Regions from separate parts of the Halalkalibacter oceani genome, predicted to be linked through region 1. Evidence: riboswitches for the same ligand, from Rfam matches in the RefSeq annotation. Region 1 holds a riboswitch; each other region holds the start of a gene.

Evidence for each region. Region 1 has a riboswitch for thiamine pyrophosphate ahead of thiE (thiamine phosphate synthase). Riboswitches for the same ligand answer to the same signal wherever they lie in the genome.
Region 2: it holds a riboswitch for thiamine pyrophosphate, as region 1 does, so the genes downstream of both, tenA (thiaminase II) here and thiE (thiamine phosphate synthase) in region 1, are expected to answer to the same signal.
Region 3: it holds a riboswitch for thiamine pyrophosphate, as region 1 does, so the genes downstream of both, thiC (phosphomethylpyrimidine synthase ThiC) here and thiE (thiamine phosphate synthase) in region 1, are expected to answer to the same signal.
Region 4: it holds a riboswitch for thiamine pyrophosphate, as region 1 does, so the genes downstream of both, ABMB67_RS03230 (acetylornithine deacetylase) here and thiE (thiamine phosphate synthase) in region 1, are expected to answer to the same signal.

What each region holds. Positions count from the first base shown of each region.
Region 1 covers NZ_JBEPKD010000002.1:113,540-121,359, forward strand. Annotated here, with positions in the region: gene ABMB67_RS04015 (hypothetical protein) at 1-6, opposite strand, end outside; gene ABMB67_RS04020 (ABC transporter permease) at 31-801, opposite strand; gene ABMB67_RS04025 (ABC transporter ATP-binding protein) at 801-1,511, opposite strand; gene thiD (bifunctional hydroxymethylpyrimidine kinase/phosphomethylpyrimidine kinase) at 1,750-2,559, opposite strand; gene thiO (glycine oxidase ThiO) at 2,578-3,690, opposite strand; gene ABMB67_RS04040 (thiazole synthase) at 3,715-4,494, opposite strand; gene thiS (sulfur carrier protein ThiS) at 4,499-4,696, opposite strand; gene thiE (thiamine phosphate synthase) at 4,696-5,331, opposite strand; TPP riboswitch at 5,411-5,518, opposite strand; gene ABMB67_RS04055 (YqgU-like beta propeller domain-containing protein) at 5,764-6,876, opposite strand; gene aspA (aspartate ammonia-lyase) at 7,049-7,820, opposite strand, start outside.
Region 2 covers NZ_JBEPKD010000003.1:256,602-264,421, reverse strand. Annotated here, with positions in the region: gene ABMB67_RS06460 (HD-GYP domain-containing protein) at 1-295, shown strand, start outside; gene ABMB67_RS06455 (hypothetical protein) at 388-525, opposite strand; gene ABMB67_RS06450 (hypothetical protein) at 711-1,211, shown strand; gene tenA (thiaminase II) at 1,284-1,952, opposite strand; TPP riboswitch at 2,051-2,149, opposite strand; gene ABMB67_RS06440 (gluconokinase) at 2,196-3,728, opposite strand; gene ABMB67_RS06435 (MurR/RpiR family transcriptional regulator) at 3,748-4,599, opposite strand; gene gnd (phosphogluconate dehydrogenase (NAD(+)-dependent, decarboxylating)) at 4,840-5,751, shown strand; gene ABMB67_RS06425 (HPr family phosphocarrier protein) at 5,803-6,060, shown strand; gene dapD (2,3,4,5-tetrahydropyridine-2,6-dicarboxylate N-acetyltransferase) at 6,312-7,028, shown strand; gene ABMB67_RS06415 (aspartate aminotransferase family protein) at 7,228-7,820, shown strand, end outside.
Region 3 covers NZ_JBEPKD010000004.1:188,217-196,036, forward strand. Annotated here, with positions in the region: gene ABMB67_RS07415 (BglG family transcription antiterminator) at 1-1,012, shown strand, start outside; gene ABMB67_RS07420 (PTS sugar transporter subunit IIB) at 1,026-1,292, shown strand; gene ulaA (PTS ascorbate transporter subunit IIC) at 1,395-2,657, shown strand; gene ABMB67_RS07430 (nitroreductase family protein) at 2,760-3,314, opposite strand; gene thiC (phosphomethylpyrimidine synthase ThiC) at 3,501-5,285, opposite strand; TPP riboswitch at 5,459-5,573, opposite strand; gene ABMB67_RS07440 (MFS transporter) at 5,638-6,837, opposite strand; gene ABMB67_RS07445 (aldehyde dehydrogenase family protein) at 7,010-7,820, opposite strand, start outside.
Region 4 covers NZ_JBEPKD010000001.1:641,276-649,095, forward strand. Annotated here, with positions in the region: gene ABMB67_RS03210 (class I SAM-dependent methyltransferase) at 1-249, opposite strand, end outside; gene ABMB67_RS03215 (aldo/keto reductase) at 355-1,338, opposite strand; gene ABMB67_RS03220 (PQQ-dependent sugar dehydrogenase) at 1,405-2,514, opposite strand; gene ABMB67_RS03225 (ABC transporter substrate-binding protein) at 2,730-3,770, opposite strand; gene ABMB67_RS03230 (acetylornithine deacetylase) at 3,792-5,063, opposite strand; TPP riboswitch at 5,161-5,266, opposite strand; gene ABMB67_RS03235 (FUSC family protein) at 5,346-6,431, opposite strand; gene ABMB67_RS03240 (mandelate racemase/muconate lactonizing enzyme family protein) at 6,601-7,704, opposite strand.

The DNA of each region.
Region 1 (7,820 bases):
AAACATATATAGCCACTCCTTTATTGTCGATCAATCTGTTTCCATCCGGATCAATTGCATTTGCTTTGTATAAAAAGCCCGGTATGTAAAAACGGTCACAAGCATCGCGCTGATCGAGACCGCCACAAAAATACTAAGCGAAATCACAATCTGATAGCGAATCGCCACATGCGGCGATACCCCGGCTAAAATGAGCCCCGTCATCATCCCCGGCAGCTGAACGAGACCGATCGTTTTTAATCCGTCCACATTCGGAATCATCGCTGCTTTGACGATTTTGCGGATCAGAAGCTGCGAAGCCTCCTTCGGTGTCGCTCCGAGGGCAAGCGCCGCCTGCAGCCGGTCGTGGTTTTGCCGAAACTCCTGCTTCATCCGCTCAAGCGCCAGCCCGATTGCGACCATGCTGTTGCCGATGATCATCCCGCTCATTGGAATAACCTGCTCCGCGGTGAAGGAAATCATATCGAAGCCGAGCCACATCGTCAGGACGACGGCTTCCACCGCACAGAGAATCAGCAGCACAACCGCCTGGACCGACGGAATACCGCTCCCTTTTTTTGCCGCATGTATGCCGGCCACCGTAATCATGACAAGCAGCATAAGCGGAATGCCGACGATCGGCTGCAAACCGAAGAGAAAGGTCAGCAAATATCCGATCAAAAACAGCTGGATCACGCCGCGCACGCTCGACCAGGTGATGCTTTTTTCTAATCCCAGCGAATAGAGATAGGAGAGCGAGAGAGGAATAAGAACAAAAACAATCAAAAATAGCATCGACGTATTCGAAATCTCCGGTGCCATCAGGCGCTCCCTCCTTCTTCATCCCGATAGAGAAACCGCCGTGCTTCCAGCGTCTCCGGATTGGCGAAAAAAGCAACCGACTCCTTTTGCTCAACGAGGCGTCCATTGTCGATGAAAAACGTCAGGTCGCCAAGCCGCTCGGCCTGCTCGAGATCATGCGTCACCATCAGAATCGTCTTCCCCTGCTTTTGCAAATGCTTGATCAGCTCCTCTACAACAGCGGCATTGCGCAGGTCCAAGGCGCTTGTCACCTCGTCCAGCAAGAGAACTTCGGGCTCATTGGCGAGCGTTCGCGCCAATGAAACCCGCTGCTGTTCACCGCCTGACAGCTCCTCGACCGGCTTCGCCAAAAAATCCTCCGTCAGGTGAACCGCTTCAAGCAAATCAAGCAGCCTGGCTTTAGACCAGTTGAGATTATGTAAGCGCGGTCCGTATAAAATATTGTCCTCGACCGTTCCTTCAAACAAAGCCGGGCTTTGAAACGCCATGCCGATCCGTTTGCGCAAATCCTTGATCGCATAGTCGGTGATTGGCTTGTCCCGATAATAAATCATTCCGCTCTTTCGTTCTTCCAGACGGTTCATCAGCTTTAGCAGGCTGCTTTTCCCCGCCCCGGAAGGACCGATGATCGTAACAAGCTGGCCCCCTTCAATTGAAAAGGTCATATCCGTCACCCGGTCGCTTCCGACGTTCTCCCACCGTATGTCCAAATTGCCACCCCTTTAGCTCTTGCTCCTGTTTTTTTATTATACAGGATTCGCCCCGTGAACGAAATGAAGAGGCGGGGATAAAAGGCTGTTTTTCCCTTTATCCCCGCCTCTAAGTAATAAGCGTAGCCGTTGCCTGATTTTGAAAGGCTTGCTACGAGTGGGGTTTCTCATAATGAGATTATGGCGCGTGAAGCCATTGCAAAAATGTCAAAGCCGGCTTCGTCCCAAGTCCACTGTGTTACGCTTCTCCCGCCAGTCGGCGGTAGGCCGCGTGATTCGTCGGGCCGATGCCGCCGCCGATAGCAAGTGAATGAGTAATCGCCGCTGTAATAAAAGCCTTCGCCGTTTGAATCGCTTCAAGCGGGGCAGCTTCTTTCGCAAGCTCGGCAGCAATCGCCGCGGCAAATGTACAACCGGTACCGTGCGTATGCTTTGTCGCAATCCGTTCTGTCTCCAGCTCGTGAAGCTCATGACCATCATAGACGAGATCGATCGCCGGGCCGGACGGCAAATGACCGCCTTTCAGCACAATGTAGGCCGGCCCGAGCTGATGGAGCTTAACAGCCGCCTCCTTCATCTCGGCGAGCGTCTGCGGTTCCTCGCAGCCGAGAATCTTGGCCGCCTCCGGCAAATTCGGGGTGATAACCATCGCCTGCGGCAGCAGCTCTTTAATCAGCGCTTGTACCGCTTCCTCCTGCAGAAGGGAAGCGCCGCCTTTGGCAATCATTACCGGATCAACGACGAGGCGCTTTACTTCATACTGCCGCAGCTTTCGGGCGACAAGGGTAATAATCTCCGCTGAAAACAGCATCCCCGTCTTCGCGGCGTCTGTGCCAATATCAGACAGGACGGCATCGAGCTGCGCTTCGACCGCTTCGAGCGTTTGCGGAAAAACGCCGTGAACACCGAGTGTATTTTGGGCCGTTAGCGCCGTAATGACGCTCGTCCCGAATGTATCAAGTTCTTGAAATGTTTTTAAATCGGCCTGAATGCCGGCTCCGCCCCCGCTGTCCGAGCCGGCAATCGTCAATGCTTTTGCAAGCGTCATCTTCCATTCCTCCAATTCCTAGTAACTAAAGCGTTCCGGTCTGCATGAAACGAGCGGCGCATAATTCTGCTTGCCATCAAGAATATCAGCGACAGCTTTAGCTGTCACCGGGCTGAGCAAAATACCGTTGCGGTAATGACCTGTCGCAAAGATGACATGCGGTGCTTCAAGCAGCGCTCCCAGTAAAGGAAAGCCGTCCTGCGTTGCCGGCCGCAACCCCGCCCATGTATGAAATGGCGTCATCTCCTGCAAAAAAGGGAAGATGTTTTTATTCCAATTTGTCAGGCGGTCAATTCCTTTTTTCGTCACCTCTGTTTGAAAGCCGGCAATATCCTCTGAAGCACCGTTGACGAGCGTTCCATTCGCCTTAGGCACGACGTAGCCCTGGCTCGTGTACACAATATGGTTAATCCGGCCAACCGGCAGATCATAGGCGCAGATTTGGCCGCGAATCGGATAAACAGGAATCCGGAGATCAAAAACATTCTCAAGCTCCTGCGCCCACGCCCCCGAACAGACGATCAGCCTGTCCCCCTGAAAGGTCCGGCCTGCCTTTGAGCGGAGAACGATCTCTTCCCGCCACCGTTCGACCGTGACTTCTTCAAGCTGCTCGGCAATCGTCACGCCCTGGCGCAAACAGGCTGACTCAAGCGCTTTGACATAATCGGGGGCAAACAAATGGCTTTCCTCCGGGTAATGCATCGCGGCGATCATCTGCTCCGATAAATCCGGCTCAAGCTGACGCAGACGATCTCCCGTAATGATCTCCGCCTCTACTCCGAACTGGCGCTGCCACGCCTGCCGTGTCTCCAGGCCGAGCAGCTCAGCCTCGTGATAGACCGCGTGCAGACTTCCACTTTCCGAATACTCGAAATCCAGCCCGCTTGCTTCCTTCACGTCTCTCTGCCAGCGTGGATAAAGGCGCAGGCTGTCAAGACAAAGCTGAAAAAAGTCATCCGGGTCCTCGCCAATTTCGGAAAAAGGAGCAAGCATCCCGGCTGCTGCTCCAGATGCTTGCCCACCGCATGACGCTTTCTCAACTACGGTTACGTCATACTCGCGGCGGCTCAGCTCAAAGGCCGTCGCAAGCCCGATTACCCCTCCCCCAAGAATGAGGATTTGCTCCTTCACATTGATTCCCCCTCGTTGTCTTTGCTAGTTTGAAATCAAGGATGTCAAACCGCTGCTTGCCGTCGCATATTTCTTTTTCGGAATGCGCCCGGCTTCATAGGAAAGTCTTCCGGCAGTGATCGCATGCTTCATCGCCAGTGCCATTTTCACCGGATCCTTCGCCTTGGCGACAGGAGTATTCATCAGCACTCCATCAGCACCGAGCTCCATCGCCTGGGTGACATCCATCGCCGAGCCGAGCCCGGCATCGACGATAATCGGCACGGTCGCCTGCTCGACAATCAGCTGTAAATTGTACGGATTCAAAATGCCGAGCCCCGTTCCGATCGGCGCCCCGCCCGGCATCACGGCCGCCGCTCCGGCATTCTCAAGCTTTTTGCAAAGCACCGGATCGTCCGACGTATAAGGGAGAACGACAAAGCCTTCAGCGGCCAGCACTTCCGTTGCTTTTAACGTTTCAATCGGATCAGGCAGCAATGTTTTTTCGTCAACGCTGATTTCGACCTTAATCCAGTCGCTTAAGCCTGACGCCCGGGCCAGACGGGCAATCCTGATCGCCTCCTCTGCCGTTTTCGCCCCCGACGTGTTCGGCAGGTACGTAAAGCTCATCCCGTCAAGATGCTGCAAAATCGCATCCTCATTTGGCGCCTCCAAATTAACGCGGCGAATCGCGAAAGTCAGCACTTCCGCCTCCGAAGCGCGAATCGCTTCATTTTGGACAAACGGGTTCGGGTAGCGGCCCGTCCCAAGAAAAAAGCGCGAGGACAGCTCCTTGCCGGCAATCGTTAATCGACTCTCCTTCATCTTCTCATCCCCCTCCGACAAATTGTACAAGCTCAATTTTCATCCCGGCTTCAAGCGTGGTCGTCTCCCAATCAGCCCGGTCAATGATCTGACCGTCCAGCTCTGTCACGACAAGCTGCGGCTCTAATTGAAAATGCTGAACGACATCGGCAAGCGTCGTTGCCGCCAGCTCATGTTGTTCTCCATTAATGATCAGCTTCATCAGACTTCCTCCTTATGCCGTTCAAGAATCGCCGTAAACTGCTCGCAGACAGCTTTTACATCCGCGGCGCCGACAATTTCACTAATCATGCAAATCCGGCTCGCCCCGGCCGCCAGCACCTGCTCGACGTTATGGAGCTTGATCCCGCCGATCGCGACAAACGGAATCGTAATTTCAGCGGCCACCTGCTGAATATAGGCAGTGGTCACCGGATCAACGACATCAACCTTGCTTTTCGTTTCAAAAATCGGCCCGACGCCGATATAATCGGCCCCTTCCGCTTGCGCAGCACGCGCCTCCTCGATCTGATGAGTGGAAATACCGATGATTTTATCCGGTCCGACAATCTTACGCGCCTCAGCGAGTGGAAGATCATCCTGTCCGAGATGAATCCCATCAGCATCTACCGCCAGCGCCACATCGATATGATCATTGACGATAAACGGGACACCATATTTCTTCGTCAGTTCGCGCAGTGCTTTCGCTTTCTGCAAAACGTCGCGCTTGCTGCTCGTTTTATCGCGAAGCTGGACAATATCAACTCCGCCGCGAATCGCTTCCTCCATGACCTCAATAAGATCACGGCCCGGGTGAAACGCTTCTCCTGTAATCGCATATAGCTGAAAGTCTTTCATTCAACCTCACCTTTCTTCCTTGCTTAGTCTGCAGAAAAGCCGTATCCCAACGAACGTGGAATACGGCTGCAATATAGATGATGAATTGCATCGACTTCCCTACGCTGGTATGAGCCAGATCAGGTACAAGGGTAAAAGGAACACCTTTTTCTCAGCCCGCTTTACGCAGACACCCCTAGTCTAAACATGCTGATTCTCTTTTCACTACTTTCATTATGACAGATCCACTTAAAAAATCAATTAAAAAAACCGCTGTGTGGTTTTTTTAGAAGCAGCGTGCGGAGCCGTTACAATCATTTAAGGCTGTCTGAAAACGGGGTTCATTCAGACAGCCGCGTAACGTGCGAAGCCGCTGCCCCCTTGAACTCCCCCGTGACTTTTGTGCTTAGTAGCTATGCCAAAAGGTAAAAATCGACCTTATGGCATAGCTACTTATTCAAAAAGCTGGACAAGCACTTCCTGCTCTATGTCAAAAACCGATTCATAGCGGCTGCCAAGTAACAAATAGTTGCCATCCGGCGCAATTTGCATTGGCTCGTGGCTTTCTAATTCAGCCAGCTTATTCTCGGCATTCGTCCCGACATCATATGCGATTAATTCAAAGCCGTCAGTATAGCTTAAGAAGTCTCCGCTGTATTTGGGCCGGGCATAATAAAAAATCTCCCCTGCTGCATCATAGCTGTAAAACGGAATCCACCACTGCTCCGAATATGTGTTCAAAATCGGCATTTCAATCTGCTGCTCCAGCTCGCGTTCCCGAAAAAAACTGTACTTCGAATACAGATCATAGACGCTGTCAACCGTAACCATCAGCGACAGCCGTCCGGGAAAGCTCATGAAAGAAATCACGTTCTCCCGCCAAAGCTTCTTTTTGCCGTCCTCAAGATTGGCAATGTATAAAGGCGCCTGATAATTCGGTTCCAATTCATCCCATAACAGATAAGCAACCTCTGTTTCCGACAGCCATTGAACGTAAGGCTGCTCCAGTTCCACCGGCTTCACCTCATTCGTCCCTACATCGACAAGGTAGCCGGCATACTCCCAATCAGGTAAAAACGCGACAGCAAGCAAACGGTTCTGCACGTATGGATTCCAGAAAACCGAATAATCATCGCCAAGCCCCTCGATCGTCATCTGCGGCTCGCCTGCTGCGTCGACAATCACTACTTCCGCCTCATGCTCCGGTGTGACCAGCTGAACAGCAAAGAGCGTGTAATCAACGTTGGGGGCGATATTGACAACCCAGCCGTCACGTTGAAAAAAATCAGCAGACTCCCCGGTAAGCAGATTATACGTATGTACGCTGGAATGCTCGCCATCTTCCTGCAAGTAAAAAACCGCGTCTTCCCTATACCAGCCTGTCACCTCTGTTATTTCCGTCTCTGAAAGGGGTACAACAGGGGAGCCGGTGAAAAAAGAATTAGGAACGTCGCGTTTTTCGGGCAGCTCTGTCAAGCGCTCCGGTGAAGGATGACTTTCCAGCTGCCCGGACGTACAGGCTGACATCATCAAGAGCATCATAAGACACAAGCATATTCTTTTCAAGCGGCTCTCCCCCTTTCCACTCATCATCATAAAACGCTCTCTCTATAAGACGTTCCAACTGGAAAAATGTTTCACCTTTCTCAAGAAAAATTTTAGTGAAGCGATTCACTAAGGGAGAGGGGGTGAGCCAAAAGGATTCCCTTCTTTTGACCCACCCCTGATAAGCAAAACATTATCCGTAAATAAAACGGGCTCCCGCTATCCCTGGATTCGTCATCTCCTTAGGGTCGAGAATTTCATTAAGCTCCTCTTCTGATAAAATTCCTCTTTCCAGGCAAATTTCCCGAACCGGGCGCCCCGTTTGAATTGCTTCTTTGGCAATTCTAGTGGCGACCTCGTAGCCAACATGCGGATTAATCGCCGTAATGATCCCGACGCTGTGCTCGACAACATGGCGGCAATGCTCAATATTAGCCGTAATTCCTTCAATCGCGTATTTCCGGAAAACATCGATCCCGTTTTTGAGAATCGATAAAGACTGAAGCAGATTAAACACGAGGACAGGCTCCATCACATTCAGCTCAAGCTGGCCCGCCTCTGAAGCAATGCTGATCGTATGGTCGTTGCCGATGACCTGGAAGGAAATCTGGTTGACCACTTCGCACATAACCGGGTTGACTTTTCCCGGCATGATTGACGAACCCGGCTGGCGCGCCGGCAAATTAATTTCATTTAAACCGGTTCGCGGTCCCGAACTCATCAGACGCAAGTCATTCGCCATTTTCGAAAGATTGATCGCCATGATCTTCAATGCGCTTGAAACCTCTGTATAGGCATCGGTATTTTGCGTCGCATCGACCAAATCCTCCGCCGTCTTAAACGGATACCCTGTCAGGTCGGCTAAATACGTCGCTACTTTTTCAATGTATTCCGGCTTCGCATTCAGTCCGGTTCCAACCGCCGTCGCTCCCATGTTGATTTCATAGAGATGATCGACAGAGCGG
Region 2 (7,820 bases), on a different contig from region 1:
TAAGGGGATGTTCCCGTATGAAGCGTGTGAGTATTTGCTTGGGCTAACGAATATTCAGTTTTCCCATGAGGTGATGTGGCGTTTTTTACGGGCGGTGGCTTTTTATCCGACAGGAAGCCAGGTGAAATTATCGACAAAGGAAACAGGAATCGTTGTCGATCAAAATCCAGGACTGCCACAGCGTCCGATTATTCGCGTTTTTCACATGGTCGGTTCGGCTTCTGAAGACTTTGATGTGAAGCATATTGACCTAGCCAAGGAAACGACGGTCTTTATTGAAGAAGTTTTATCGTAGAGAAAGGAGCTTAAGACAAAAGGGCGGTTTGTCCCTTTTGCCTTAAGCATGAAGTCTTGACACAGCCTTTCAGTTTTCTGAATTTTTCAAAATCAATTAAAATAAATGTATACGATGGAGCCAATAATAATCACCAGCAGGAAAATAACCATACAGCCGGGTTTGCCGACGAAGGTCCGGTCAAATGAGTCGTCCCGTCCCACATTCCGATTTCGACTGTCACTTCTCAAAACGTTTGTCCCCCTCCCGCTATCAGTTGAATTTTAACATAACAGGAAGTGTTGAGTGGAAAAAGGGCTGCGCACTAAAGGGAATAAAAAAGATTAATCGCAAAAAAATAAGGGTATGGTCTCATATAATCTTGAACAGGCTACATATAATGAAAAAGCTTGGCTAAAAAAGGAAGGTGAGAAAGATGAAAGCTAAATATCTGTTGATCATCGGGCTTATTTTCATTATGACCGGTTGTGGAAAAGTAGTAGGTGAATCCGAGGTAAAAGCTGAAACTGACGAGGCTGCCTTTCTTACATTTGAATGGATCGAAGCAGGCTATAATGGTTTGTTGGAACCGTTGTCGATTGAGCTTGGTCAATCAGCCGACCAGATCGTTGCGGCTTATGGACAACCGCGGGAAAAAGGGTCCTATGAAGGCGGGGAGTTTTGGCAATATGATCCTCATACTTTTTTTATAAATCCAATGAGCGGACAAAGCGTGGCCGTCGCAATGGACATTGAAACCTATCAACTGACGGAAGAAGACTTAAAACGTGAGCTTGGGACGTTTGATCGAAGCGAACAAAATATGATGGAAGATTACTGGATGTACGTCTATGAGCTTGATGATTATGAGCTGATCTTTGAAGCGAAGACAGAGGGAGGACCCTTGCAGTTTGTCTGGCTGCGGGAATTGCAGTAGCGGATGAAGCTGACGTTTGAAAAATGGCCGCCTGCCGGGAGCTTGTTCTCCTGCCAGGCGGCTCTTTTTACGTTAAATCGTCCAGCCGGCCTGTTCCCAGGCCATATCCCAAAATAAGTATTCAAACTTGCTCGTATGAATAAAGATGGTTTCAAGCTGCTTCTTTTCTGCTTCTGATTTCCCCTCGGCCAGCTCGTTAAGAAGGTCAATCAGCCATGTTGCCAATTCCTTGAAATCTTCCGAAGCATACATCCTGACCCATTCTCCGTAAAGGGGGTGGTCGCTTGCCCCGGGGATTTGCGCCAGTCGTTCGCCGATTTCACCGTAGCTCCAGGCACAAGGAAGGAGGGCGGCAATTAACTCGGCTAAAGAACCACGCTGGGAAAGGTTTAGCATATAACTGCTATAGGCCAGCGTCGTCGGAGCAGGTTCAGTCGCTTCCAGCTCCTCGCGAGAAATTCCGAGCCTTTCCGCGTATTGACGATGAAGCTCCATTTCCATATTCAACGTGGCATCAAGCAGCTTCGCGAAGGTCGACATCGTCGACAAATCAGGCGCCTTTAAGCTGCCTAAGGCAAACAGTCGCGCGTATTCAATCAAATACACATAATCCTGGCGCATAAAAAAGGAAAAACGTTCAGGTTCCAGTGTGCCATCGCCAATTCCCTGGACAAAAGGGTGCTGATAGCCTTTCTCCCAGATTGGTTTTGCTGTTTCGTACAAGTAGTCAGTAAATGTCATGAGATTCTCTCCTTTTCTTTCATTCTCGTAGCAAATAAAAAAATCACTCCCCTTGCGGAAGTGACTTTCTGGCTTTACTCAGATGACTGATATACCCGGTCTGCATAAGCCCACTTCCCTCCGCTAGCATCATCTAGATCAGGTAAAAAGGGTTAAGGCAACGCCTTTCTCAGCATGTAGCACCCCCAGTGGTTCTATGTATGATGTTTGTTTTAGCGTATCATAGAGCGGGAGATTTCACAATCATTTAAGTCGTGCCTGCAGTGCTGATAAACGCTGAAAGGTAGAGTGAAGTTCATTAATGGCTTGCTGATAAATCGAGAACAGTTCCGCATAGCGCCGGTGCGCCTGCTCGTTCGGCTCAATCGTTCCTTTCATTGGAATCGATTGTTTAATATCGTCCAGCCGTGACTCTTCTCCGGTCGCCAGTAAAGCGAGCCACGCTGCACCCCATGCCGAGCTTTGATGACTAAGCGGAAGCTCGACCGGCTGTCCGAAAACATCAGCGAGAATTTGCAGCCATAGCGCAGAACGGGCAAATCCACCGCTTGCCAGAAGCGTCTTAGGCGGTCCTGCTAGCCTGTTCAGGGCAGTGCCGATATGATAGATGCTGTAAATCGTGCCTTCCAGACCGGCGCGAATCATATCAGCCTTTGTGTGACTCGGCGTCAAACCGATAAAGCTGGCGCGCGCCCGTGAATTCCAGATCGGCGCCCGCTCTCCGTTCAAATAAGGAAGAAAGAGGAGACCGTTGGCTCCCGGACTGGAGGTTTCGGCTAACCCGGTGAGTAATTCATAGGCAGAAAGCTGTTTCTGCTGGGCGATCCGCTGCTGCTCCTCACCTAACACCTCTTTCATCCAGTGGAACACATTGCCGCCGTTATTCGTTGGCCCGCCCATCACCCAAAGCTGTTCTGCTACGCTGTAGCAAAAGATTTCCTGCTGCTCATCCGTGCGCGGGGAGGTGCTCATTTGTCTGATCGCCCCGCTTGTGCCGATTGTCACAGCTACATCTCCGTGCTCAATCGCACCTGTTCCGATATTGGCGAGCGGGCCATCGCTTGAACCGATGACAAATGGGAGTTCCTTTTTGATCCCGATTTGATCGGCAAGCGACGGAGGGAGCCCTTGACAAATATAGGTCGGAGGGACGGGGACGGAAAGCTGGTCTTGGGTTACACCTGCGGCGGCGAGTGCTTCTTCTTCCCACTTTTTCGTACGAATATTAAACAGGCCAGAGGCCGAGGCGACACCGTAGTCGACGACATCTTCACGGAACCAGCGTGCTAAAAGGAACTCTTTCATCGACTTAAATTTAGCAGCCTGCCGATAAGGCGCGTAGTCATTTTCCTTCATCCATCGGAGCTTGGCGAGCGGCGTCATCGGATGCTGGGGTGTCCCGGTTTTTAAATAGATCGATGAACCTGACAGCGAGCGCAGCTCTTCGGCTTGTTTGACACTGCGCTGGTCGGCCCAAGTGATCAGCGGCGATAATGGCTTATTCTCTTCATCCACACAGACTAGAGAATGCATCGCCGATGACAAGCCGACCGCGGCAATATCCTCGGCGGGAACAGCCGCCTTTTCGATCAGCACCTTCAGCGCCTGAATTGTCGCCAGCTCAATTTGAAGAGGGTTCTGCTCTGACCAGCCGATCTTAGGCTGAGAGGTCGGATAAAGCTCTTCCTGCTCCGCGACGACATAGCCGGAGCGCTTGAATAGGACTGCCTTTACCGAAGTTGTCCCGATATCAAGGCCGATTACATATAGTTTCATCGTGACTCTTCCTTCTTTCTTACATTTTTTTCATGGAAACGGCTTTCCTCATGCGCTGAAGAGATGTTTTCATCTTTTCTTTGCGGGCCATGCTGACATTGACATAAAGGGCATCAATGATGCACAATTGAGCCAGTCTTGAGGCCAATGCTTCAGAGCGGAATTCGGTTTCCTGTGAGACGGTAAACAGCGCATAATCGACGCCTTTGCTTAAAGGAGACTTGGCGAGGTTTGTAATGCCGATCGTCGTCACATCATTTTCTTTGGCGACCTCAAGCGCTTCAAGCAAATCGCGATTTGTACCTGAATGCGAAATAAACACAGCTACATCATCTTCAGTTAGCTGCGAGGCAGACATCGCCTGAAAATGAGAATCGCGATAGGCGGCCGATGGCAAGCCGGTCCGAATGAACTTGTGATGGGCATCAAGCGCGATGATTCCGGAGCCGCCATTGCCGTAGAAATCAATTTTTTTTGCACTGGCCAGCGCCTGCACAGCCTGTTGAAAAACCGTCGATTCCAGCACGAGTAATGTATCTTCGAGCGTGCGAATATTGGAACGAAATACTTTTTCAGTGATCGCTTTTTCGTCGTCATCCTCCTGAATGGTTTCATGAATATCCTGGACAGGGGTAACAATTTCCGAAGCGAGCGCAATTTTCATCGCCTGAAAACCGGAAAAGCCAATTCGTTTGCAAAAGCGAAAAACGGTTGCATCGGCAATGTCGAGATCATCGGCGACCTGATTAATCGTTGAATGGATGATTCTCTTCGGATCATGTAGAATATAATTAGCTACCTTCCTTTCCTTTTCACTTAAAGAAGAATAGGCTGCACGAATTTTTGTTAAACAAGGGAGCGATTGTTTCACAAAGGATGTCCTCCAATCTGGTTAATAAATGAGCACGCGATAAAAGTAAGCTTAAGATGTGATGATAAGAAAGCGCATTCATTCCTTAGTTCTAGTATATCATACAGAATATTTTTTCTATTAAAATATTGAAAAAGAAAAAAATTATCTTATAATAAAAAAAGAGATAAAAATAATTTTTCGTCCTAATGTTATAATAAAGAAATATTTTTCATTGTCAATTTAAAACGACTAAAGGAGCTGAAGAGAATGAATATTGGATTGATCGGGCTGGGGAAAATGGGCTTTAATCTCGCATTGAATTTGCTGGATCACCATTACAAAGTGGTCGCCAGTGATGTCAATAAAGAGCAAGTGGATAAAATTGAAGAGCACGGGGCAAGCGGGGCGTATACGTTTCAAGAGCTTATCGCAAAACTGGAAAAACCGCGTGTCGTCTGGCTGATGGTTCCTGCTGGCGATATTACGGAAGACGTGATTACCGGTGTCGCGCCATTTCTTGAGCAAGGAGATATCATCATTGATGGCGGTAATTCCAATTACAAAGATACACTTCGGCGGGCGGCAGCGCTGAATGAAAAGGGGATTGAGTTCGTCGATGTCGGAACGAGCGGCGGAGTAGATGGAGCGCGCCATGGAGCGTGTATTATGGCAGGGGGAAGCAAGAAAGCGCTTCAATTGTTAGAGCCGGTGTTTAAAGCGCTGACGATTGAGAATGGTTACCTCGGCTGTGGTGAGGTCGGAAGCGGGCATTTCTTGAAAATGATTCATAATGGCATTGAATACGGCATGATGCAGGCGATTGCCGAAGGCTTCGACATTCTTGAAAAAAGTCCGTTTGATTATGATTATGAGGAAGTGGCGCGTGTTTGGAATCATGGCTCAGTCATTCGCTCCTGGTTAATGGAGCTTACGCAGAATGCCTTTTCCAAGGATCCGAAGCTTGAACAGATCCGCGGGGTGATGAATTCTTCTGGAGAAGGGAAATGGACGGTTGAGACCGCGCTTGATTTACAAACAGCGGCACCAATTATCGCACTTTCGCTGATGATGCGCTATCGTTCCCAGGAAGAGGATACGTTCACAGGAAAAGTCGTTGCCGCTCTCCGCAATGAATTTGGCGGGCATGAAGTTGTCAAAGCAGAATCATAATCAGAGCAGGGAAGGTAAGACTAAACGAATGACAGGGAGGGAGCGATTATCGTGAAATCAGTGACGAAGGATATTCAAATTAATATTTCAGAGGAACAGACGATTGTAGAGCTCAGTAAAGATTTGCAGCCGTTTTCTTCAGAGGTGTATATTAAGAAAATTGTCGGAGGCAAGGTGATCGAAGTCAATATTAAAAGCTTTCTCGGCCTGATTACGCTGCAAATTCATAACGGTGATACAGTCAATGTTCGGGCAGTTGGCGAGGATTGTGAAGAGGCATTGGCGGCAGTGGTCAACTATTTGACGTAAATTTAGATCTTGGGGAGTGGGGGAAGGGGCGTTCATCCTTTTTACCACTCTTTCTTTTATTGTGAAGAGGCACTGGCGGCATCCTCTTCCTGATGCGGTTGACAGCATTCTGCCTTTTTGGAAGAAACGGCCTGCTTCAAGAGAGACGTCACGCTTCTTTCTGACAAAAGTCGCTGTTTTGATTGCAATTTTATCATGATATCTTTATCATAATGAAGAGATTGTTTTAATTGTTGAGGAGGAATAAAACGATGAAGATGATGGATGCAAATGAGATTATTAAATTTATTTCAGAAAGCGAAAAGAAAACCCCGGTAAAAGTACATATTAAAGGCGATGTAGCCGGCATTGATTTCGGTGCGAATACAAAAACGTTTATTACAGGGAATGTCGGTGTTCTCTTTGGCGAATGGAGCGATATTGAGCCGGCATTGAAGGCGAACGAGTCGCGGATTGAAGATGTAGTCGTGGAAAACGACCGCCGCAACTCCGCGATTCCATTGCTTGATATGAAAAACATTCAAGCGCGTATCGAGCCGGGCGCGATCATCCGTGATCAAGTGGAAATCGGAAATAATGCCGTTATTATGATGGGGGCAAGCATTAATATTGGCGCGGTTATCGGCGAAGGTACGATGATCGATATGAACGTAGTCCTCGGCGGACGAGCTACAGTCGGAAAGAACTGTCATATTGGAGCAGGTTCCGTGCTGGCCGGCGTCATTGAGCCGCCTTCTGCGCAGCCGGTTATTGTTGAGGATGATGTCGTCATTGGCGCGAACTGTGTCGTGCTTGAAGGTGTGACTGTCGGAAAGGGCGCCGTTGTCGCAGCTGGAGCTGTTGTGATTGAAGACGTGCCGCCAAACACGGTTGTCGCTGGTACACCTGCCCGTGTCATTAAAGAAATAGATGAAAAGACGAAAGGGAAGACCGAAATCAGACAAGAGCTTCGTCGTTTAAATGACTAAAGAAAAATAGCATCTCATAAATACGGGGCTGTGTTAAAAGGGAAATCCTCTCTTTTGACACGGCCCCGAAGCAACAAGTGGAGCCTGTGCAACGGTTGACCTGCGTGCTGCGGCTTCAGCTTTTCTTAAAGGGTTGACCAAAAGCCGGGCTTTTCGGACAACCCTATTTCCTTACAGAGCGTGAAAGGGGAAAACGACCGTGTCAAATTGGATTGAACGTGACAAGCAGGCTGTAATGTCGACATATGGCCGGCTGCCTATTGTGATAGCAAAAGGCGAGGGGAATTATTTAATCGATGAAGATGGAAAAAAATATTTGGATCTTTTCACCGGGTTGGCGGTAAACATTCTCGGACATTCTCATCCTGCGGTACTGAAGGCGTTACATGAACAGGGAGATCAATTTCTTCATATTTCAAATGTGTTCTACAATAAGCCGGCGATAACGCTTGCCGAAAAGCTGACAAAGCTCTCGATCGCCGGAAAGGTCTTCTTTACGAACTCTGGAGCCGAGTCTACCGAAGCGGCGGTTAAGCTGATTCATAAATGGACGAAGCGGCAGGGCGAGGAACGCCGGGGGATCGTCGTCATGAAGAAAAGCTTTCATGGCCGGACGCTCGGGGCGCTGAAGCTAACGAGACAGCCCGGTGTTTATCAGGACTTTCCGGTGACGGATGTCCCTGTTTATGAAGTTGAGCCAGGAGATTCAGCAGCGCTCGAAACGATTTTCCAGCAGCATCAGCCAGCGGCCATCATTGCCGAACCCTTGCTTGGTTCCGGGGGGATTGTGCC
Region 3 (7,820 bases), on a different contig from region 1:
GCACTCCTACCCTGATCTGTTTGTCCTGACAAAAAAAGTAGTTCATCACTTTGAACATGTTCTTGGCAAACCGATCTCAGACGATGAAGTTGCCTATATTGCGATGCACTTTGGCGGCTGGATCAATAAAGAAGGCGTGAAAGTGGAGAGCAGGAAAAAAGCGGTTGTCGTCTGCTCAAGCGGGATCGGTACTTCGCGGATTTTACAAAAACAGCTGGAGGACCTGCTACCTACCGTTGATGTTGTCAACGCCCTTACGGCGCGCGAATATGAAAACGAGAACCTTTCAGGCATCGATTTTGTTTTTTCAACAACGCCGGTATCCGAAAAAGGCGTAGCGGTGTTTGTCGTCAATCCGATTTTAAGTCATGCGGAGAAAGCGTCCTTGCTGAAGCAGTTCCAGACGGGAGAGACCGTTCCGGGACAGATAAATCCCGAAGCCATTTTGAGCATTGTTGAGAAACACGCTCATATTACTAATGGAGACAAACTTCTGCAAGAGCTAAAGACCTTTTTACAAAACAACAAGGAAATGAAAAATGAGGTGGATCAAAGGCCGATGCTAAATGAAATACTCACCAAAGATAAAATCCAATTTGCCGAATCGGCAAACAGCTGGCAGGAGGCTTTGCAAATGGCCGCCGCGCCGCTGCTGGCCGACCAGTCAATCAGCCAGGGATATATTGATACGATGATTGAAAATGTTCATCAAATGGGGCCTTATATTGTGATCGCTCCGGGGATTGCTCTCCCTCATGCCCGTCCTGAAGCCGGCGTCAATAAGCTTGGCATGAGCTTCCTGCAATTACGTCAGAGCTGCTCTTTTTCAGAGAAGGCGGAGCATCAAGTATCATTGCTGTTTGTCCTGGCGGCGATCGACAATGATACTCATTTGACAGCTTTATCGCAATTATCAAAGATGCTGTCGGACCGCGACAACATCGAGAAGCTTCAAACGGCTCAGTCGGCCGACGAAGTTTTACCGATTATTAATCAATACTCACATATATAAGGAGGAAGAAAAGATGAAAAAGATTTTAGTTGTTTGCGGAAACGGATTAGGAAGCAGCTTTATTGTCGAAATGAATGTCAAAAATGTATTAAGTGAGTTAGGTGTCGAAGCAGAGGTGTCTCATACTGACCTGACAACAGCCAAATCAGAACAGGCCGATCTTTATCTTGGCTCAAAGGATTTAATTTCTAACTTGGATGATGGCACGAGAACGATCATCGGCTTAACGAACATCCTTGATCAGGAAGAATTAAAAGCCGCTCTGCAATCTCATCTGTAAGTTCCGCGAAAGGCTGAAGAGGAGTGGAATTCTCCTCTTCAGACAAAACCGGATGAAAATAAAAAAACAAATAAAAATGGCATTAATAAGGGAGGGTTTAGAGTGTTTGATCTTATAATGAATGATATATTAGGTACGCCCGCGATCCTGGTCGGTTTATTCGCCCTGTTAGGTCTTTTATTGCAAAAGAAGGCGATTGCGGATGTCATTTCCGGAACATTAAAAACCGTCATGGGCTTTTTAATCCTTAATGGAGGCGCCACCATATTAGTCGGATCACTTGACATTTTCGGGCAGATGTTTGAAAAAGCGTTCCACATCCAGGGAGTCATCCCGAATAATGAAGCGATTGTCGCGATTGCCCAGCAAACCTTCGGCAGGGAAACAGCAATGATCATGCTGTTTGGGATGCTGATGAACATCGTCATCGCCCGCTTTACACCATTTAAATATATTTTCCTGACTGGTCATCATACATTATTTATGGCTTGCTTAATTTCAGCGGTGTTTGCGACTGGCGGAGTCACCGGTTTGCCGCTTATCATTATCGGCTCCATTATCCTTGGTCTGTTAATGGTGTTCCTGCCTGCTATGATTCAGCCGTATGTGAGAGAAATCACAGGTAATGACAACATCGCCGTCGGTCATTTCGGCTCATTCGGCTATTTCACCGCGGGCTTTATCGGCAAAAGAATCGGAGACAAAGCGAAATCAACAGAGGATATTAAAGTACCGAAATCACTCGGTTTCCTGCGTGACACTTCCGTGGCGATGTCGCTGACGATGGCGATCCTGTTTTTAATCGTCGCTCCAATCGCCGGAAAAGGCTATATCGAGACCGAATTAAGTGACGGGGTTAACTTCCTTGTCTTCTCTCTTATTCAGGCGATCACCTTTGCCGCCGGGGTCTATGTTGTCCTCGCCGGGGTGCGGATGCTGATTGCTGAAATTGTTCCGGCGTTTAAAGGGATTGCTGACAAAGTCGTCAAAGACGCGAAACCGGCTCTCGATTGTCCAGCCGTCTTCCCGTTCGCACCAAATGCGGTTATTATCGGCTTCCTGTTCAGCTTCCTTGCCGGCTTGATTTCGATGTTTTTGCTGCCGCTGTTCGGCCTTAAAATCATCGTACCCGGCCTGATTCCTCACTTCTTCACCGGCGCGGCTGCCGGGGTTTTCGGGAATGCGACCGGCGGGAGACGCGGCGCGATGATCGGCGCGTTTGCCAACGGCCTGCTGATCTCCTTCTTACCGGCGCTTCTCCTGCCGGTTCTCGGATCGCTCGGCTTTGAAGGCACAACCTTCGGCGACTCGGATTTCGGGATTGTCGGGATTCTCTTGAGCTTCCTGATTCAGCTCTTTTCTTAGAAGGGGCGCGCGAAGCCGACGCTCTTCCGCGAATATAAAAAACGCTGTTTCCCTGTGAGGGGAGCAGCGTTTTTTTTTCAGATGACAAGCCGTTCTAAAAGCCTATTCACGCTCTCCTTCATAAACCGTCAGCTTCTCTTCGATTGCCGTCCGCGCTCTTGCTTTCGGAATTTCATTGAAATACCCGAGATGCAAAAAGCCGGCAATTTTTTCTCCGGGCTGTACCCCTAATAGCTGCCGAACCTTCGGGTCATAAATATGAGGGTTCGTTTTCCAGACAACGCCGAGCTGACGTTCCCAGGCAAGCAGCTGAAAGTTCTGAATCAGGGCGCCGATCGCGCCGAAATTTTCGTCCCATTGCTTTTGTCTTGGATCTTCCTCCATGATGACGATTAAAAAAGCCGCCGGACTGCTGAAATAAGCCCGTCTGTTTTCTTGCATCTCAGCCGGAAATGTTTTCACCAGCTTTTCCACAAACTCCGCCTTCTCCTCTGTCGGCACATAAATGAAGCGCCACGGCTCCCGTAATCCATGATTTGGCGCCCAAACAGCATCCCGTAAAAGCTCCTTAACAAGCTCTGTCGGCACGGCTTGATCTGTGTATCCATTTTTGATCGAACGTCGTTCGCGAATCAGTTTCGCTAAATCGGTACTCATGCTCAAACCACCTTATTAATTAATATAATGATAATCATTATCACTCAACTATTTCATTTTAATTGATTCTATTTTCATTGTCCACGTCTTATCCCTTTTTTCTTTATAGATAAAAAAAGTCCCATCCATACTGGCAAAAAAAGCTGCCTTCACCAGTTCTATGCACCGGTAAAGACAGCCTCCAATTTATTGATAGACACTTCCGCTCGACCGCTTAAACTCTTCGGCCTTTTCCTTCATCCCTTGCTCAATCGCTTCTTTCGTATCAAGCTTGTTCTCCTTCGCATATTCGCGAATGTCCTGAGAGATCCGCATGCTGCAAAATTTCGGCCCGCACATCGAGCAGAAATGAGCTGTCTTCGCCCCTTCGGCAGGCAAGGTTTCATCATGAAACTCCAGCGCTCGTTCGGGATCAAGTGCCAAATGAAATTGATCGCGCCAGCGGAATTCAAAGCGGGCTTTTGATAGCGCGTCATCCCTTTTCTGTGCCCCCGGATGGCCCTTCGCCAAGTCCGCGGCATGGGCAGCAATCTTATAGGTGATTACCCCTTCGCGGACGTCATCGCGATTCGGCAGGCCGAGATGCTCCTTTGGCGTTATATAGCAAAGCATCGCAGTTCCGTACCAGCCAATCATCGCCGCGCCAATTGCCGATGTAATATGGTCATAGCCCGGCGCGATGTCGGTTGTCAGCGGGCCAAGCGTGTAAAAAGGCGCCTCCTGACACACTTCCAGCTGCTTCTCCATATTTTCTTTTATTAAATGCATCGGCACATGCCCCGGTCCTTCGACCATCACTTGAACATCGTGCTCCCAGGCGATTTTCGTTAATTCTCCCAACGTTTCTAATTCAGCAAACTGCGCCTCATCATTTGCATCGGCGATTGCCCCCGGACGCAAGCCGTCTCCCAATGAGAACGCAATGTCATAGGTCTTCATAATTTCGCAGATTTCTTCAAAATGAGTATACAGGAAATTCTCCTGATGATGGTAGAGGCACCATTGGGCCATGATTGAGCCTCCACGCGAGACGATTCCCGTTAAGCGCTTCGCTGTTAACGGCACGTAGCGTAAAAGGACGCCAGCATGAATCGTGAAATAATCGACTCCCTGCTCCGCCTGCTCGATCAATGTATCGCGGTATACCTCCCATGTGAGATCTTCAGCGACTCCTTTCACTTTTTCCAGCGCCTGATAAATCGGCACTGTCCCGACCGGAACCGCCGAGTTGCGAATGATCCATTCCCGGGTCGTATGAATGTTTTTTCCTGTAGAAAGATCCATAATCGTATCGGCCCCCCAACGGGTCGCCCAGGTCATTTTTTCAACCTCTTGCTCAATCGAAGAAGAAACAGCGGAGTTGCCGATATTCGCGTTAATTTTCACATGAAAGTTTCGTCCGATGATCATCGGCTCCGTTTCGGGGTGGTTGATATTAGCTGGGATAATCGCCCTCCCCCTTGCCACTTCCTCTCGGACAAATTCCGGCTTCAGATTCTCCCTGATCGCGATAAACTCCATTTCAGGTGTAATGATTCCCTTTTTCGCGTAGTGCAGCTGGGTGACATTTTGTCCTTTTTTCGCGCGTAACGGCTTCCGCTTTAAACCTGGAAAGACGCGGTGATTCGCTCTTGGATCATCCTTGTCCTGATAGCCGTTATCCTCCGGCTTGATTTCACGCCCTTCATATTCCTCCACATCGCCACGCTCTTCAATCCACCCTCGTCTAATCGCCGGAAGCCCCTTTTCCATATTCACTGTATAATCCGGATCGGTATACGGCCCACTCGTATCATAAACACGGAGAGGAGGGTTCTCTTCTTCCCCAAAGCTGCCCGTTGTCGGACTCAGTTCAATCTCCCTCATCGGTACGTTAAGATCGGGCCTGGAGCCATTGACATACACCTTCTTACTCCCGGCAAAGCTGGACATAATGGACATGTTTTTTTCGTTTAATGAAGATGTCGACATAAAAAAAATCTCTCCTTTACATTTTAAGTGTGAAAGGACGAGATCTGGCACAACGGCGTGAAGGCTGTGCATTGCCTTCTTCGCGTGACATCGTCAGACTGACGCTGCCTATCTAAAAAGCCGGATCCATCACGTAAACGAATGGACCCGGCTCATGCAAACAGATGTATGTGCTGTTATTATGCTAACTTCCCCACGCTGGTATGAGCCAGATCAGGTCCCAAGGGTCAAGAAACTTCAACGTGTTTCTTTCTCAGCCCACCTCATTGGACTCCCCCAGTTATTGCTTATTCAATTTACCCTCAGTATACAGAAGTCCCGCTCAAATGAAAAGAAAAATTTTACTATTTGTTCAAGTACCAGAAAAAGCAGCTTTTTCCCGGCGGGCTTTTCTTCCATGAAAGAAATAATAGAGCCCCGTTGATAATAGGACAAGGACTGAGCAGGCCAGATAAATATCGGCATATTCTAAATATGTCGCCATAATACCTAATAGAAATGAACCGATGGCGAACCCGGAATCAAACAATACAAAAAACGTTGCTGTGGCAACCCCTGCCCGTTCAGGCGGTGAAGCTTGAATGGCGATTGCCTGAAAGCTTGAAAACAACGTACCAAATCCAAGCCCAATCAGCCCTCCGGCGAGCAAGAGCATCCATCCTGATCCCACTTGGCTCAAAACCAAAACGCCGACAGCAAATACGATGATGCATGGATAAATCACTTTATTTTCTCCATACAGATCAAACCAGCGTCCTGTAAATGGTCTGGAAATTAACAGAAAGGTTGCGTAGACGACAAAGAAAAAGCTCGAAGCCTGAATCAGATTCAGCTCTTCGGCATAAACCGAGATAAACGAAAGGACGCCTGAATAAACAAATGCCAGAACAAAAGCAACAATCGCAATCGGGAACGTTCTTTTTTCAAAAAATTGAGCGAGACTAACCCGCTGTTTGACCGCGGCCACTTCTGCGGAAGCCGCGCTTTTATCCGCTACGTTGACAAGCAATGCACAGATGAGGGCAAGACAAGAAAAAACGGCGCATAATACCATTAAAAAAGTGTAGCCCCACGAATGAATAAAAGAAAGACCTAAAAAAGGGCCAATCACCATGGCAAGATTCATGAAAGTCGCATAATAGCCCATTCCTTCTCCACGCCGTTCCCTTGGGATAACGGTGGCGACAATCCCCCCGGTCGCGGTCGTCGCGATGCCAAAGCCGACCCCGTGCAAAATCCGCAGCACCAACAAAAGAAAAATCGTCGAGGCAAAAAAGTATAAAAATGAACCTGCTACAAAAATAAGAGTACCGATTAGTAACGTTTTCTTTTGTCCGACTGATTGCAGCCAATTTCCGGCGAATGGCCGAAAGACAATCGCGGCAATAACGAATAAAGCGGCGTTCAACCCGATCGATTGACCTCCGCCCGCCAGGCTCTCCACAATATAAATCGGCAATGTCACCATCAGCATATAAAAAATTAAAAAGATAAAAAAGCTCGCTAATGAAATACTAATAAAATCCTTCGTCCAAAGCTTTGTTTTCCCCATTCCTTTTCACTTCTTTCCCAATTCTTCTCCAACAAAAAAACAGCCATTAAAAGAGGAATCAAGGGCTGTCTCAAAAGTCCTCAAATTATCACAATCGTTTCGGGCGCTACCCGCATGGAAAAGAGCCCCGCGCTCTCTCCATGCTTGTAAACCGTAACGCTTCGTCCTTTTTTTATTCAGGGATGTATGGCAGCTCACCGTTTTTTGGTATGTTGATAACATGCGTATCCGTATAAGCAAGAAGACCTTCTTTTCCATATTCCCGCCCGATTCCCGACTGCTTCACACCACCGAACGGAAAGCGGACATCCAGCCCTTGTACAGCTGCTGTATTAATCATCGTCGTCCCTGCCTGGATATGCTTCGCCACCTTAATCGCGTGCTCTTCTTCTCCCCAAACTGAACTCGTCAGTCCATAAATACTATCATTTGCCAGCTCAATCGCATGTCTGTCATCATCAAAAGGTAATATCGGGACGGTTGGGCCAAACTGCTCCTCGACCACGATCGGATCATGATAATCCGCCTCCAGCACGACCGTCGGCTGCATGAAATAGCCTTCATTGAACAGCTCTTCATCTACGATCCTGCCCAGCTTGATCACTGTTGCCCCTTTGCTCTCGGCACCATCAATTAAGCTCTGGACATACTCCGCCTGCTTCTTATTGTTCACCGGGCCGATGGTGACTTCTTTATTAAACGGGTCACCTACTCGAATCCATTTATTCGCCGCTTCAATATACTTCTCAACAAAGCGGTCATAAATGGAACGGTGAACGTAGATTCGTTTGGCGATCATACATATTTGCCCCGCCGTTAAAAAGTTGGAAATCACAATGCGCCGCATTGCTCTCTCATCCTCAACATCGAAGTCCTCTAAAACAACCGCCGCATCATTTCCACCCAACTCAAGCGTCATCTTCTTGATCGTATCGGCAGCGGCTTTCATGATATGCTTCGCGGTCTCCGTTCCTCCCGTAAAG
Region 4 (7,820 bases), on a different contig from region 1:
CTGTCTCGTATTAGCGAGCATTCCCTCTGTCAAATCGGCGGCGACAACCTGTGTCACTGCTGGCGCCAGCTTTTTCGCCACATGTCCCCCACCTGTCGCAATGTCCAACGCGATCGCCGCGTCATCTGGCTGAAGCCATTCAAGCAATTGATCCAGGTCACTGCTTTGGGCGTGCGACCGGCTCTTCACATACTCATTCGCATTTCGGCTGAATTGTTGCTTTACTCGCCTTTTTGCTTCTTCGCTCATCATTACCACCCTTTCTTCATAGCTGACCACATGCCATTACTTATCTATATGTAGAAAGACTAAAAAACAGTTAGAACGGAACGATGGCCGCTGACAGTTGCTCAGTTAGCGGGCGAACTTTTCAAGAAAACGCTGTGGATATTCACTCGGCAGCCTGCTGACCTCATCAAGCTTCTGCCATTGTTCAGAAGTGAGCTGCCAGCCAATACTGCCGATGTTTTCTTCAAATTGATCAAAGCTTGTCGCTCCGAAAATAGGGGAGGTGATCTCTTCCTTTTGCAGCAGCCAGTTGAGCGCAACCTGGGCCGGCGTTTTACCGGTCTCGGCCGCTACGTCACAAACCTCCTCAAGGATCGTAAAGTTTTTCTCAAGCGCGCGCTTTTCCCAGCTCGATTCGCCTACGCCTCTCGACAGCCGGCCCGATGCAGGGGTTTCCCCTTTTTGATACTTTCCTGTTAAAAAGCCGCCGCCGAGAGGAGCCCACGGAATCACGCCGACGGTTTCTTCTTTGCAAAGCGGAAGCATCTCCCGGTCAATTTCGCGATTGATCAGGCTGTACTGCGGCTGAATCGAAATAAAGCGGGCCAGGTTGTGAAATTCACTGTACGACAAAGCTTTCATCATTTGCCACGCCAAAAAATTAGAGCAGCCGATGTAGCGTACCTTCCCGGACCGGACAAGATCATCGAGGGCGCGCACTGCTTCTTCAATCGGCGTAAGATTATCCCATACATGGAGCTGGTAAAGGTCAATATAATCCGTTTCGAGCCGCCTCAGGCTCTGGTCGACTCCTTCCATGATCCGGTGACGGGAATAACCGAAATCATTCGGCCCTTCACCGACGCGCATCCTGACCTTTGTCGCCAGTACGACTTCACTGCGTCTGTCTTTGATCGCTTTGCCGACAATACGCTCTGATTCTCCTTTGACATACACATCGGCGGTATCAAGAAAATTGCCGCCACGATCAAGAAAACGATGGATCATTTCAATTGAATCTGCCTCATTGACTTCATTGCCGAACGTCATCGTCCCAAGGCAGAGCTCAGACACTAACAGACCGCTTTTCCCCAACTGCTTATATCGCATCATAATCTCTCCTTTTCCTTCTTATCCACTCCTTTCCAGCATAATTGATTTTTCTAACTATTGCATCTATCTTTCTTGCTGTTCAAGGTCAACTTTTATTACATAATCGTCAGAATCCTGCGAAACTCCTCTTCCATCACGATTATTCGTCATAAAATAGAGCGACTGCCCGTCAACAAAGAGATCACGAATTCTCCCATAGCCTTCAAGCCATGTCGTAAACTCGGCCGTCTCCAGGTTGAGGGCGTAAATTCCTTCCCCGCGGAGTCCGGCTACATACAGGACATCTCCGGCAATAGCCACTCCCGAAGGAGCCCATGTGTCTTCACCGGAATGAATTAGAGGAGCGCTCAAGCCTTCTTCCGTCTCATCACCTCTGACGATCGGCCAGCCGTAATTGGCGCCCGGTTCGATCAGGTTGATTTCATCATGCGCGTTTGAGCCGTGCTCGCTGCTGTAAAGCGTCCCGGCTCCATCCCAGGCCAGCCCTTGCGGATTGCGGTGACCATAGGAATAGACATAGGAATCTTCCCATGGATTGTCTTCCGGAACCGTTCCATCAAGCTCAAGCCTAAGAATCGTTCCCGCCATCGCCTCACGCTCCTGCGCCAGCTCCTCGATCCCGGCATCCCCTGTTGTCGCGTACAGCTTTTCATCCGGTCCAAGCGCCAGCCGACCGCCATTGTGAATGGTTCCGCCTGGAATCCCGGCAAGCAGCTCTTCTTCCTCTATCCACTGTCCATCCTCTGACTGGCTGATGACCGCAATTCGATTCAAGATTTCATTATCTTCCTCATACGTATGATAAACAAAAGCACGGCCATCCTCGGCATAATCCGGCGACAGCACAAAGCCAAGCAGACCACCTTCTCCTTCTGCCAGCACTTCATGCTCAAGCACGACATCCGCTCTTTCTTCTTGTCCCTCTTCAATCGTAACAATGCTTCCATTACGCTCGGTTACAAAGATCGTCTCTCCTGATTTTGCAATCGCCCACGGCACCTCCAGCTGCTCGGCGATCACTTCAACCGGCTCACCCTCTTCTGCCTGCTCAGTCTCCCCGCCATTTGCTTCAGCCGCGTCCTCTTGCATCGGTTCGCTGCCACTTTCCTCAGGTCCGGTGCTTGAACACGCCACGCTTACGGCAATCAGCACCATTATTAACAAATATTTCATCCAAAACACCTCCATTAACGCTTATTCACCGCCAACAGGCTTGTTAAACGTCTTTTACGGGTTTATCGCAACAAGGCACAGGACTGTTCCCTCTCCGTAAGCAACATCGGATTGCCCTCTTAGAAAAAAAAGCGCCCGAAAGGCTGTTCCCAAAAGGTTCATCTCCCTTTTGAAACTGCCCCGGCGCTTGTCCACGGTCCGTTAAACTCCCGGCATCACTCTTCTGCCAAATTTACATAGATATCAGCAAGCTCTGGAGCCTGTTCAATCAACTCATAATCGAGCATCCAGTCAATCGTTTCCTGCCATGCGGCTTCGTCCTGGCTGCCGAAGCCTGAGTCAGAGGCCATTTTCGGTAAAAGAATGTCGAGGCTTTCCTGCTCGACTTCCTCAATTAAAGGAAAATTCGCTTCATCCTGTTCTGCGAAGAGAATCGCTAACGCTTCCTCCGGCTGCTCGGTCATATATTGATACCCTTTTGTTGCGGCGCGCCAGAAAGCAGCAATATCCGCCTCACGCTCCTGCCAAGTCTGATCGTTCGTGACGACGACAAGCTCATAATAGCTTGGCACTCCGTAGTCGACCGGATTAAAATAGCGGGTTTCATAGCCATTATGCCGCAGCACCGGCACTTCATGATTGATGTACGCCCCCAGCACGGCATCCACCTGGCCGCTTACAATCGATGACCCTAATTCAAATCCGACATCAATCATTTGCACATCATCAGGATTTCCACCATCGTGCTGGACAATTGTTTTTAAAATCGACTCATTCAACGGAATGCCCGGATAGCCAACCTGCTTTCCTTCTAAATCCTTCGGTGATTGAATGCTGCTATCCTCCAAAAAGACAGCATGGTTAAGCGGCGAGCGGACAATCGCCGCCACAGCCTTGACCGGAACGTCCTGCGTTGCGCGGGCGACAACAACATCCGGCTGGTAGGTGATGCCAAGCGTCATTTGCCCGGCAGCAGCTAAATTGATCGGATCGGTCGGGTTCGTTGGAAAATGAATCTCCACATCAAGTCCTTCCTCCTCAAAGAATCCCTGATCCTGGGCGACATAGAGGAAGCTGTGCACCGCATTCGGGTACCAGTCAAGCATAATATCAATTTTGGCCAGCTCAGCTTCCTGCCCGGCTTCTGGACTTTGCCCTTCTGCCGCCTCTTCAGTTGGCGCCTGCTCCTCTCCTCCGCACGCTGCCAGCAACATCATACTTGCTGTCATCAAACTCGCTATGATCCATTTTTTCATCGTTTTCTCTCCACTCCTTGTCTACTTCTTCTCGTGCGTCCATTGATAGATAAATTGCAATAAAACCTTCGTGTAGTCGACGAGCTGCTCCACCGCGACGCTTTCGTTAACAGCGTGCGCATTCATCAAATCTCCCGGCCCATAAATAACAGTCGGAATTCCCGCCTCACCAAGCCAGCCGCCATCGGTCACTGTCGGGCTGACATCGATTTCCGCTTCACGGCCAATAACCGTTTGATGCGACGCCGCGAGCAACCGGACGCCCGGGTCAGCCGGATCAATTTCAAGCGAAGGGAAAATTTCGCCACGATCTTCAATCATTGAGCTGCCGCCCCACGAAAAAGTCGGCGGATTGTCGCGCAGCCAGACATCGCCGCTTGCGACCTTTACCAGATGCTCTTCAATCTCACGCGCCACCTCTTCATGCGTTTCATCTGGATAGAAATGCACCGTAATCCAGAGCCGGCATTCATCGGCAATAAAAGCGGCATGCCGGCCCCCTTCAATCACAGCCGGATTAATCGTATTTGCGCCTGGCGCGAAGCCGGGATAGCTTTTCGTAATCGCCCAATGGCGCTCCAGCTCCTGTAAACCGCTAATGAGCTTCATCATCTTTTCAATTGCACTCGCGGCAACAACCTGGCCGCCGGCATGAATCATTTGCCGTCGTGTCGCATCATGGTAGGTCTTTTCACTTTTCACCGTAATCCATCCGGTAATTACGCCGCCCTGCCCTTGAATATGGAGGTCGCTCGTGTCGACAACAACCGCAAAATCCGCCGTGCTGCCTCGCTTACAGCATTCCAGTGTCCCGGCCTCGCCAACCTCTTCACCGATCACCGACTGAAAAATCAAGTCGCCCGGCAAGGCGATTCCAGCTTGATCAAGCAACGAGACCGCGAATAACGCCCCGGCCAGACCGCCCTTCATATCCGCCGCACCCCGGCCATATAACCGTCCGTTGCGTACAAACGGCGTGAACGGATCAAGCTCCCATTTTTCATCCGGGCTGATTTCGGCGACATCAATATGACCGTTCACAATTAAGCTCTTATGCGCCTCCGCTTCTGTTCCTTTTCGAATGCCGATGACATTTGGATCGCCTGGATAGACGTCCCACATCTCAATCGAAAAGCCGTGTTCTTCCAAAAAACGAGCAACAAAAGCCTGCGCCTCTTTCGTATTCCGCGCCGGTGGTGCAGGCGTTTCAAAGGAAATGAGCGTTTTGGCCAGCTCAATCAGTTCCTCCCGCCGCTCCTCTACTTTCGAAAGCAATTCAGCGATCGTCGTCACATCATTCCCTCCTCTCTTATTTAGACAAAACAAAAAACCACCCCTGACAAGAGAAGTGGTTCACGTCTATCACAAACAGATCAATTCTGTCCAAAGAACTCGTTCCACACTTCTTCCCTCCGCTAGTACGAACTAGATCAGGTTATAAGGGTTAAGACAGCCGTCTCTCTCAGCTTTTAACAAAAGCACCCCTAGTAGTGATGATCAATATAATTATTTTGTCTACAAGTAGTTGTACCACACCGCAATAAAAAAGGCAATCAGAAAATTCCAACAGCTCGGCTAGCTGTCCTCAGCTGAAAACGCCTGTAGCTCTTCTCTGTTTCGTTTCTCTGCTTTGCGCGCCATCCGCTCCAGCTCTTCCAAGACATCATGAATCGAGAGAATCACATACAGCAAAATCGTCTCCGCAGAAAAATGATGATGAAAAGCCTTTGCCAAAGGGACGGCCGCTTCATGTTTTGAATACCAAAAATGCTGATCAAGCTGCTCGATCAGCTCATAATGCTCTGCAGGAATATAGTGATCCTTCGTCCGCAAAATAGCGGCGGTTGAGTCGATTGTCTGCAGCAAAAGCTGCTTTTTTTCCGGCGAAAAAGCCAGATTGCCAAGCGGAAGGGAGAGGACATTTGCCAGATGAAACTGAATTTGCTGGAGATGTTCCAGCTTGCGATATTCATGAAAAAAAATTCGCAGCTCCCCTGTTTTATAACGATGAAATTTCCATTCTTCGCGTTGATACTGGCATAGCTGAAATGATTTGCCCAATTGACTTGTTAGCTGACGGTGCATCTTCTGACTGTCTTTTGATGAACTTCGCTGCTTGTCAATCACTTCTTTACAGCGCAGCTCGAAAAGCTTAGCTGTTTCATCAAACAGTTTGTCATTGCGTACTTTAATTTCTGTAATATAATTCGCCGGCAGAATGAGAAAATTAACGAGCGTCGACACCGTCAACCCAATCGTCGTCGTCCCCGCCCGCTCAAAAAAGGCAAGCAAGTAATGATCCTGAGTAATCGGAATCATTGCGATCGCTGTTACAGTCGCAATCAACGTACCGGCCTGCAGCCTTAATTTATGGCAAACAAAAATCGTGCTGACCGTTGCCAACGTATAGGTAACCGGGCTATAGCCGAAAAAATAGACAAAGGTCATCGCCAGGCTCGCCCCGATCAGAGCTGCCGGAAGCCGAACGATTCCTTTTTTTATCGAAGCCGACACCGTCGGCTCAATGGTGACAATCGCAATGATGACGGCAAAAACAGCCGACAGTCCGAAAAGCTGGCACAGGCTCGCGGCGGCAAACACCGCGATTCCGGTTTTGATCAACCTTCCACCAATAAACTTAAATCGTCTTAGTTGCTTCATAACTGATCACTGTCTTTCTTGATGACATCACAATTGAGTCAGTCAGAGACTCCGTTTCTATTGTAAATCAATTCAAACTATTTGCAAGCAGGCTCTTGCTTCAAACTAGCCCAAATTGAAGCTGAATCTTCCAAGCTGTGAAAGCAAGCCGACCGTTTCAACGATGCAATTAAAAAGTCCGGCGGTAATCCTTTAAAAGCTCCCAGTTAAATTCCACCCCTGTTCCAGCGATGTCAGGTGCAACGGCCCGCCCGTCCTTCATCACGAGTGGCCTTGTTGTATACTGGTCAATCGGGAAGCTGTGGACCTCCATATAGGAAGCGTGCGGAATCGCTGCCATTAAGCTGACATGCAGCTCCTGCATCCCATGGGTACAGACGGGCAAATTATGAGCATAGGCGAGATTGGCCACTTTCAACCAGCCTGTAATTCCGCCAATATTCGACGCATCCGGCTGCGGAAAATCAATCTTCCCTCTCGCGATCATATTCTGAAACTCATAAACGGTATGAAGATTTTCACCGGCGGCGATGGCGAGCTCTCCTTCGCGGGAAATTCGTTTATAGCCTTCATAATCATCCGGAATCGTTGGTTCTTCCAGCCAGAGCAGGTTATACTTAGCAAGCTCTTTTGTCGCTTTTATCGCTTTCTCAACGGACCATTTCATATTCGCATCAACCATAAAATCAATGTCCGGTCCGATTAATTCCCGGACAGCCGCCACCCTGTCGATGTCCTCGGCCAATGTCGGTTGCCCCAATTTTATTTTCACCGCCGTAAAGCCCTGGCTTAAGTAGCTTTTTATATTTTCTAACAGCCGCTCCTTTGTGAAATTCAGGTCGATCGCCCCGGCGTAGCAATTGGTGCTGTCGGAGTGTCCCCCCAACAGCTTATAGAGCGGCATGCCTGCCCACTTTGCCCGGATGTCCCACAGCGCGATATCAACTGCGGAAATCGCGAATGAGGCAATTCCGCCCCGGCCAACGTAATGAATATGCCAGTTCATTTCTTCCCATATTTTCTCGACACAGCTTGCGTCCCGACCGATAAGAAATGGACGTAAATCATGCTCAATCATCGCGCAGATCGCCCGTCCGCCAACGCCACCTGTATATGTATAACCGACACCTTCGTATCCGTCCTCAAGCTTAATTTTGACGACCGGAAGCTCGAAATGAGTATGAATTCCGTGCGTCGCATCGCCAAGCGGCTCTGCTAATGGCACTTGATAATATTCTGTGATCACATCGACAATTTTCGTGAAGTATGTCACCGCTATCCCCTCGATTCTTTTCTTTCATTGTATATGGACGGTTTTCCAGCGTCAATTTCATTTTGATTACGCTTTCATAAATCACCCTTCTGTTTCTTGCATCTTTTTGTCGAGTG